DNA from 2 places in the Tumebacillus lipolyticus genome. Region 1 is predicted to be linked to the other one. Evidence: riboswitches for the same ligand, from Rfam matches in the RefSeq annotation. Region 1 holds a riboswitch; the other holds the start of a gene.
What was found. A riboswitch is a leader RNA that binds a small molecule or an ion and turns the genes downstream of it on or off. The one in region 1 is predicted to bind cobalamin.

Region 1 (4,208 bases):
GCCAACCTGATCGCTCCGGTCGCCGCGCCATTGCTTGCGCTGATCGGCGCCGACCCGTCTGTTGCAGCCGCGTCTGTGCTGGCGATCGACATGGGCGGATATCCGCTCGCGGTCGAGCTGGCGCAGCATCCGGATGCGGGACAGTTTTCTGGCGTTCTGTTGGGCACGATGATGGGGGCAACCCTGTCGTTTACCATTCCGGTGGCGCTCGGCATCTTGCGGCGCGAAGACCGCGAGCCGCTCGCCACCGGCATTTTGATCGGGCTATCCACGATCCCGATCGGCTGTCTGATCGGCGGTGTTGTGGCTGGGTTTGCCTGGAAGATGATGTTGCTCAACCTGGTGCCCGTCACCCTGTTCGCCGCCCTGATCGTGTTCGGACTGTGGAAGCGACCTGCGAAGATGGTCGCATGCTTCCTCGTGTTTGGGCGGATCATCGAGATCGTCGCGCTGATCGGTCTCGTGCTCGCCATCTTGTCCGCGCTGCTCGGCATCGAGCTGATCGATGGCCTGAAGCCGCTGTCGGAGGGGTTGCTGCTGGCCGGACAGATCGCCGTGATCCTCGCCGGAGCCTTTCCGCTGGTTCATTTCCTGACGACTGTGTTCCGCAAGCCGCTGCTGCTGATCGGCTCACGACTGGGGATCGGGGAGACGTCGACCGCAGGGCTGATCACATCGCTGGCGAACTGTCTGCCGATGTTTGCGATGTTGCACGCGATGGATCGCCGGGGCAAGATCTTAAACATCTCCTTTGCGGTCAGCGGTGCGTTCGTCTTCGGCGGGCAGTTTGCCTTTGTCGCCGGCGTCAGTCCAGAGATGCTGGTGCCGATGATCGCTGGGAAGCTGGGTGGAGGCGTCGCAGCGCTGCTGGTCGCGATGTGGTTTTTGCGCGGCATGCGCGAAGGGGAACAAGAAGGCGAAAAAGAGGGAGGGAAGAGCACATAGCCTGTGCTCTTTCTTTTTTCAGTTTTGCTGCAAATCAGCAAGCGATTCGAAATCGGCAGAACGATCGGGCGTTTACAAATTATTTACAAAAGGCTGGACAATCGATTGATCGGAGGGATAAAATGGACGGACTGAAGTTTCAGAGCGCGTGTTACAATTGGGCGTGCGCCCCGATGGGCACGTGCTGTTTCGTTCTCGGACCGAACTTTCCTTAGAATGATGTGTCATTTTTCTTTCGAATGATGTGTCATTAGTAGTAGAGGGGGAAAATACTGATGAACTATGACCTTTTTCAAACGATCAACAACTGGTCAGGCCACTACAAGTGGCTCGATGAAACGATGATCTTTTTCAGTGACAAAGCGCTGCTCTTATATGCGATCGGCTTGGCCTTGCTCTGGATTGCATCCTCTTCCGCGGGAAAGCGGATTGCCTTGTTTGCAGGTATCACCGGGGGCGTCGGCCTGTTGCTGAACTTCCTGATCAGCCTTGTGTATTTTGAACCGCGCCCCTTTATTTCGCACAGTGTCAATCTGTTGATTCCGCACGCAGCAGATGCGTCATTTCCAAGCGACCATACGACGGGAGCGTTCTGCATCGCCTTGGCGATCTTCTTGCGCAATCAAAAGATCGGCACCCCATTTTTGCTGCTCGCGATCGCGACCGGCTTCTCCCGTATTTTTGTCGGCCACCATTACCCGGGGGATGTCTTGGCATCGGTGATCGTCGGCTTGGTGACCAGCCTGATCATTCTCAGGATTCAGCATAAGCTGGAACCGATCTTCAAAGGAACTCTCTACCTGTACGAAAAAGGTACGGCACGATTTGGTGGTTCGCAAACAAGAAAGTCATGACCAACGGTCATGACTTTTTTGTTTCGGCCGCCCTCGCCAGAAATTGGGCTGCTGCCGTTCAAGACTTTGAATCGAGAGCGCTCAATTTCCTACGCGACATCTAGGCTGTCAGTATGCTGGAAAATCGCGAGAGAAAGAACGTCGCTGCCTCCCCCCTTTTGGCGAATAAACGGCAGTCCAGATGGGCAGGCTAGAGGTAAAACGCGCATGGGAGGTAGCAGATCATGGAAGTGACGATGGGTGCTGATGAAGTGATCGCTCGTATCCAACAGATGGCAAGCTCTGGGGAGCCGACCAGCAAAAAGAAGGTCAAACAAACCGATCCTGAGCTGATGCGAAGTGCGCTTTACTATTATCCCAGCTGGGAACATGCACTGAAAAATGCGGAACAGCAGTGAGGGCATCACCTCACGATCGAATTTAGAAAAAAGCGTGCGATCATCGCATGCTTTTTCTTTTTGTTTAGAATCAATCCAAAAAAGGATTTCCCTTTCGGAACGCGAATAAGCAATACCGAACCAACAATTACATAGGACGGCGATGAGGTGCCTTCGCAGACGAACAGCGAAGGGTAACAGGGAATCGGGTGCCAATCCCGAGCGGTCACGCCACTGTAACCGAGGAGTTTTCTTTCTATGATGCCACTCGATCGAACGATCGGGGAAGGCGAAAGAACGCGATGATCCGGAAGCCAGGAGACCTACCTCATCTGCTACACCAGAAGTCCTTCGATGAAAAGGAGAGGTGTTCACATGGAACGACAAGGAATCAATTCTTTGCGATCGTTTGCCTGCTTATGCACGTGACCCCAACCTTTTTGGTTGGCGTCACGTGCTTTTTTACTGTATGGGAATCGGATTCTATCACTCAGGTCAGGAGTTGAAAGAGATGATGACAAGAAAACTCACCAACTGGAAGCGGGCCGCCTTGAGCCTGCTCGCGCTACCGCTTTTGCTCGTCGGATGCGGCAATGATTCGCAGACGAAGGGCGGTGCGACCCCGCCGGCTGCCCAAGCGGACTATCAGCAGGTCACGCTTTCGACGGGCGGTCACACGATCACGATCAACGAAGCGCCCAAGCGCGCCGTCAGCCTCAACCAGCACACCACGGAGATCATGCTCGCGCTCGGTCTGGAAGATCGGATGGTGGGCACGGCGTACATGGACGATAAAATTTTGCCAGAATATGAGGCCAAGTATGCGAAGATCCCCGTGCTGGCCGATCAATATCCCTCGCTGGAAGTGCTGCTCGGTGCGAACCCCGACTTCGTCTATGGGCGCAAGAGCGCGTTTTCAGACAAGGCGCTCGGCTCGGTCAAAAGCCTTGGGGAAAAGGGCATCAACGGGTATGTCGCCAGAGGCACGGAAGTCTCCGGCGTGATCCCGACGATGGATGTCGTGTATGAGGACATCTTGAACCTCGGCAAGATCTTTGACATCAAAGATCGCTCCGAACAGCTTGTCGACAAGCTCAAACAGGGGATCGCCGACACGCAGAAAAAAGTGGGCGATGTGAAAAAACCGCTGCGCGTGGCCGTGTATGACGCGGGCGATACGGCGATGTTTACGGCATCGAAAACGCTGCAGACCCATCTGATCGAGCTTGCGGGCGGCAAGAACGTGTTTGACGATCTGGACAAGAGCTGGACAGAGGTGAGCTGGGAAGAGGTGGTCAAGCGCGACCCGGAAGTCTTCGTGATCAACGAGTATGACAAACCGTCCGCTGCGGAGAAGATCGCCTCGCTGAAAAAGCACCCCGCGCTGCAAGATGTGTCGGCGATCAAAAACGATCGCTTCGTGATCTTGCCGCTGTCAGACGCGTTTGAAGGCGTTCGCAACGTGCGTGCGGTCGAAACGCTGGCCAAAGGATTCTATCCGGACCGCTTTCAATGATGAAAAGGTGGCGTTCGTTCTACCTGCTGCTGATCATCCTGACAGGGCTTTTCATCGCGTCGATCACCGTTGCGGTCATGCTCGGCCCCGTCCCGATCCGGCCGGAGACGGTGTGGCGCATCGCCTTGTCCCACCTGCCGCTGTTCGGTGACTCGTTCGTCGTCGACTGGAGCAGAGGGCAGGAGAACATCGTCTGGGAGGTGCGCTTTCCGCGGGTGATGCTTGCGGCGGTGGTCGGCGCGGGCCTGTCGGTGGTCGGCGTCGCCATCCAAGCGCTGGTTCGCAATTCGCTGGCCGATCCGTACATCCTCGGCGTCTCCTCTGGCGCATCGGTCGGCGCCACCTCGGTGATCCTGTTTGGGACGTTCTCCTTCTTGGGTCAATGGGCGCTGTCCGCATCGGCGTTCCTCGGGGCGCTGGTCGCGGTGGTGGTCGTCGTCCTGCTGGCACAGGTCGGCGGCAGGTTATCGCCGGTGCGCCTGCTGCTCGCCGGCATCGCGGTGTCTGCCGTGTTCT
Region 2 (4,208 bases), 430 kb from region 1:
CGCTCTCATCCCCTGTATAGTCGAGCATTTGCACCGCTCCATCCTTCACTTTTGCATAGATGCCGGTGCGCGTTGGGCTGCTCATCACGTCCTGTACGGAAGAGTGGTCTTCCAGCTCCGACCAGAGGCCGAGCAGGATCACGTTGGTCGTGTTTTCGATCAAGGTCTGGTTGCGATACGACGCGGTGCTCACGCCCTGCGCGCCTTGTCCGCGCAAGGCGGATGCCAAGCGATCCGCATCATCAGCATGGCCGTCGCTGTAGTAGATGACAGTCCCCGGTCGCGCGCCTTCATATCCGCTCGTGAACGGATGCGGGTAAGAGGCGACGACCGCTGGCGTGTTCGATCCGCTGCCCGACCAGTCATGGTAATCCCACCAGACGCTGGCCGAGTTTTTCGCCGCATATGCGTCCGCCCCCACGCTTGAGACCACCCCGTTCACGTAGTAAAACCAGTCCCGTTTTTTCCGCGTGAAGATCGACTTATCGGTGTAGCCAGACTTGACTCCGTTGATGCTGTTGACGAAGCTGCCGCCGTACGCCGTCTCGATTTCGAGATGTTGGCGCATCACATCCATCACCGACTCGCCGCCGTAGTAGCTGACCGAGCGGTTAAACTCGGAAACGGCGCCAAAATTGTGGGTGACGAGCATCTGCAAGTTGCCCGCCGGCTGCTTTTTGCCAGGTGATGGCTGCTGCGGTGCGGTCGAACCACCGTTCGCCGGCTTGCTCGCATTCGAGCCTTTCGAAGCGTCAGGCTTGTCGCTCTTGGCCGGCGGGGTATTGTTGCCGGCAGCCGCCCCGGCTTGCTCGTTCGGTTTTGTATCTTCCGCCTGCTGCTGCTCTTGGTCTTTTTGTTCCGCTTCCTTTTCAGGCTGCTCTTGCTCGGGGAGCTGGACGACGACCTGCTCCGGCAAATTCCCTTCCTGCTGTTTGCTCGACTCGCTTTGGCTGCCACATCCGGTGATCATCAAGGCGAGCGCAAGAAAAAGTCCAAGCTGTGAGGTGAGCTTCATGGCGCACTTTCCTCCTGTTCAATGGTAAAAAGAGGGGGAGGCTCTTCACAGAGCCTCTCCCGTACAGCGTACTATTTATTCGTTCCGTTCATGACATTCACGATCGCAGTCGAAACTTCAGCTCGCGAAGCGGTCGCATGCGGGCGGAACGTTCCTTCCGCATCGCCGCTCATCAGGCCAAACTCGACGGCCGCTCTGACGAACGGACGCGCCCAGCTGCTGACATCTCCCCGATCCTGGAAGCTCAGCTCCTGCATGTTCGAGGTCGGTTCGATCCCGGCGAAGCGAACGAGCACGACGGCCAGCTCTTCGCGAGTCAGACCTGCGCTCGGACGGAAGGTGCCTTCCTTGTCCCCGCTCATGTACCCTTTGCGAACGACCGTCTCAATGAACGTCTGGTACGCGTTTTGGTTCACATCGCGGAAAGAAGCGGGGCCGCCCAAGTTCAGGTCACCGCTGGACAGCGCCAAAATCTTGGTCAGCTCGCCGCGGGTGACCGGACGCTTCGGTTGAAACTCTCCGTTGCCCGAGCCGATGACGATCCCCTTTTTCGCGAGCGCAAGGATCGATTCGTTCGCCCAGTCAACGCCTTGCAGGTCGGTGAAAGAGGCGTTCGGGTTGCCGACGAGCAGGTTGAGGCGACCGGTACGAATCAATTGCGGAACGCCCGTCTGCTGATCGACTTTGTCGATCTCCAGCTGGAGCAGTCCCGGCTGATCTGCCTTGAGCGTGGCGACACCGTCTGCGCCCGTCTGCCAAAGCGTCTCCGCTGTGCCCGCCTTCTGAACGGCCGCACCCTCTACGTCGACGGTGGTGACGGTCGGATTCCATTCCTCATCATAGGTGGTCTGCTCCGCCGTCACCTTGACGGTGAACGATTCGCCGACAGCAGGCGTGGTCGTCGAGAAGCTGACTTGCGGGAAGAGCGTCTGCGTGTAGTCATAATAGCCCCAGACCACCTCATCGCCATCGTGGATCTCCGATGCATCAGCAGAGATGTCCGGCGCTTTCCCGTTGACCCAGACCGACCAGCCGGCATTCGCGTTGAGATCTTTTTCTCCCAGCGTGCCGATCTTGGAGATGTAGGAGCCGAAGGAAACCGTCTTCGCCTCATAGGTGAGCTTCTGCTCGCTGAGCAGTTTCATCAGCGCGCCCATCGCGGTCGGCTTCTGCATCGTGATCGTTTCACCGACCGTGTTGGTGAACGAAGCGGAGCCGACGTTTAACACCTTCTCCTCATGCATGCCGTTTAATCCGGCCACCCGGACCTTGACGGTCGTCAGGCTATCATCTGCTGCCAGCACAGCTCCCGTCTGCGGAATGAGCAGGGAGGTCGCCAGCAGGACGCCAGCAGAAATCTTTGTGATGCGCTTAGCCATTAGTCATTCTCCTCTCAGGAATCATTTGGAAAACGGATCTCGTAAAAAAACTCCTGCCGCATGGTCAGGAGTTGAAGGCTCTTAGAATCAGGATCTTTTGATGACGCCAAGCTGCAAGATGACCTGGTTCCTGTACCTTCCCTCCGAAAGCACGTAGGACTGCGATTGGAAGAAGGTTTCCTGACTCACGGGTCTGCCGCCAGCTCACACCTTCTCATCCGAACGGACAATGGCATCTGTGAGCGCGTCACCGTATACAGTAGCGGGGGCTGCAGTGGATTTGCACCACTTTCCCTACTCTTCCAGTCTCAGTGGTAGTTTATCATTTCGCTTTGGCTTGGACAAGCAAAAAGACCAGCCGACAGCGGGCTGGTCTTTCCTGTGCTCGTCTCTACTGCTCTTCGAAGCGATCCTTCCGCATCTCCGGAACGGCGCCGAGCGGAAGAAATGCCGCCCGGGAGTTGATCAGCGAATGGTCGATCAGCGAGTTGTAGTTGTGCACCATGTCGAGCACCTTTTTAAAATCTGCTTCCGAGTTGAACTCGCCTTGCAGATGAGTGTCGAACAGCGAGGCGGCAAACTGTCTGTCCGCCTTCGCCTTGTTGACAGCAGCTTCCAGCTTCTCGGCCATGACGGTGTTGCCGAGCGCCCGCATGCCCTTCAGCTCAAGGCTGAAGGCGCCGACCGCAAAGTTGGCAGCTGCGACAGCCGCTTGGATCACCATAAATTCGTTCGAGCGAAAAATTGCTTCGTTAAGCATCTCTTGTTCACCTCAAGTTGGAGTGCAATCTTGCTCTCATCTTAGCGGAGCGGGAAACGGAGGTCAAATCCTCCCTGCGGCAAGCGCGTTTCCGCCCTAGTTGATCAGCGAGTATCCCCCGTCGATGATCAGCGTCTGCCCGACGATCATCTTCGCCTGTTCGGTGCAGAGGAAGTGCACCGCATCGGCGATGTCCTCCGGCGTGACCATGCGGCCAGCAGGCGTGCGGCTGATCGCGTCGTTGATCATCTCCTCGCGGTTCGGAAAGTGCGTCAGCGCGTCTGTGTCGACAGCCGCTCCCGACACCGCGTTGACGATGATGTTCTTATGAGCAAGCTCTGCTCCGAGATAGCGCGTGAGCGATTCGAGCGCCGCTTTCGAAGTGCCGACACAGGTGTAATTTTTCAAGGCGAAGCGACTGCCGAGCGAAGAGATCGAGACGATCGCACCGCCCCCACGCTGCTCCATCAGCGGAACGGCCCGCTGTGCGAGGAACAGCAGCGCCTTCGCGTTGATGTTCAGCGTCCAATCCCAGTGCTTCTCCTCCACTTCCATCGCCGGAAGCTGCACGCCAGACGCGGCGTTGGAGACCAGAATATCAAGCCCGCCCATCGTCTCCTTGATCTCTTCGAACAGCTGGTCGATCTTGTCGAGGTCGCCGACGTTCGCTTTGACGATGTGACATTTCCGCCCCATGATCTCGATCAGCTTTTGCGTCTCTTCCGCAGGTTTGCGGTTGCGGAAGAAGTTGATCACGATGTCTGCGCCTTCCGATGCGAGCTTGAGCGCGATCGATTTGCCGATGCCGCGAGATCCGCCGGTGATCAGCGCTGTTTTTCCTGTGAGTGTGGTCATGATGAGGTCCCCTCCATTAGTAGCTGGTAGTAGGAGTAAGTATAGCATAAGGTTGTTCGAGGTGGTAGCGATCAGTTGGCGGCCCGCTTTTTTTCGATCGTCCGCTTCGCTTTTGTCACGATGCGCTTCGTCGCTTTCGAATCAGTTGCTTCCAGCCATTCTTGACAAACTTGAAGCACCCAGCCCGGGTTCGATTTGC

Region 2: it holds a riboswitch for cobalamin, as region 1 does, so the genes downstream of both, ACFSOY_RS06025 (S-layer homology domain-containing protein) here and ACFSOY_RS08150 (ABC transporter substrate-binding protein) in region 1, are expected to answer to the same signal.

Annotation. Positions count from the first base shown of each region.
Region 1 covers NZ_JBHUIO010000005.1:592,817-597,024, reverse strand. The annotation lists gene eutH (ethanolamine utilization protein EutH) at 1-945, shown strand, start outside; gene ACFSOY_RS08160 (undecaprenyl-diphosphatase) at 1,221-1,799, shown strand; gene ACFSOY_RS08155 (hypothetical protein) at 2,024-2,197, shown strand; cobalamin riboswitch at 2,326-2,521, shown strand; gene ACFSOY_RS08150 (ABC transporter substrate-binding protein) at 2,688-3,692, shown strand; gene ACFSOY_RS08145 (FecCD family ABC transporter permease) at 3,689-4,208, shown strand, end outside.
Region 2 covers NZ_JBHUIO010000005.1:159,874-164,081, forward strand. The annotation lists gene ACFSOY_RS06020 (DUF4430 domain-containing protein) at 1-1,015, opposite strand, end outside; gene ACFSOY_RS06025 (S-layer homology domain-containing protein) at 1,087-2,394, opposite strand; cobalamin riboswitch at 2,548-2,750, opposite strand; gene ACFSOY_RS06030 (hypothetical protein) at 2,786-3,154, opposite strand; gene fabL (enoyl-[acyl-carrier-protein] reductase FabL) at 3,251-4,009, opposite strand; gene ACFSOY_RS06040 (DNA alkylation repair protein) at 4,081-4,208, opposite strand, start outside.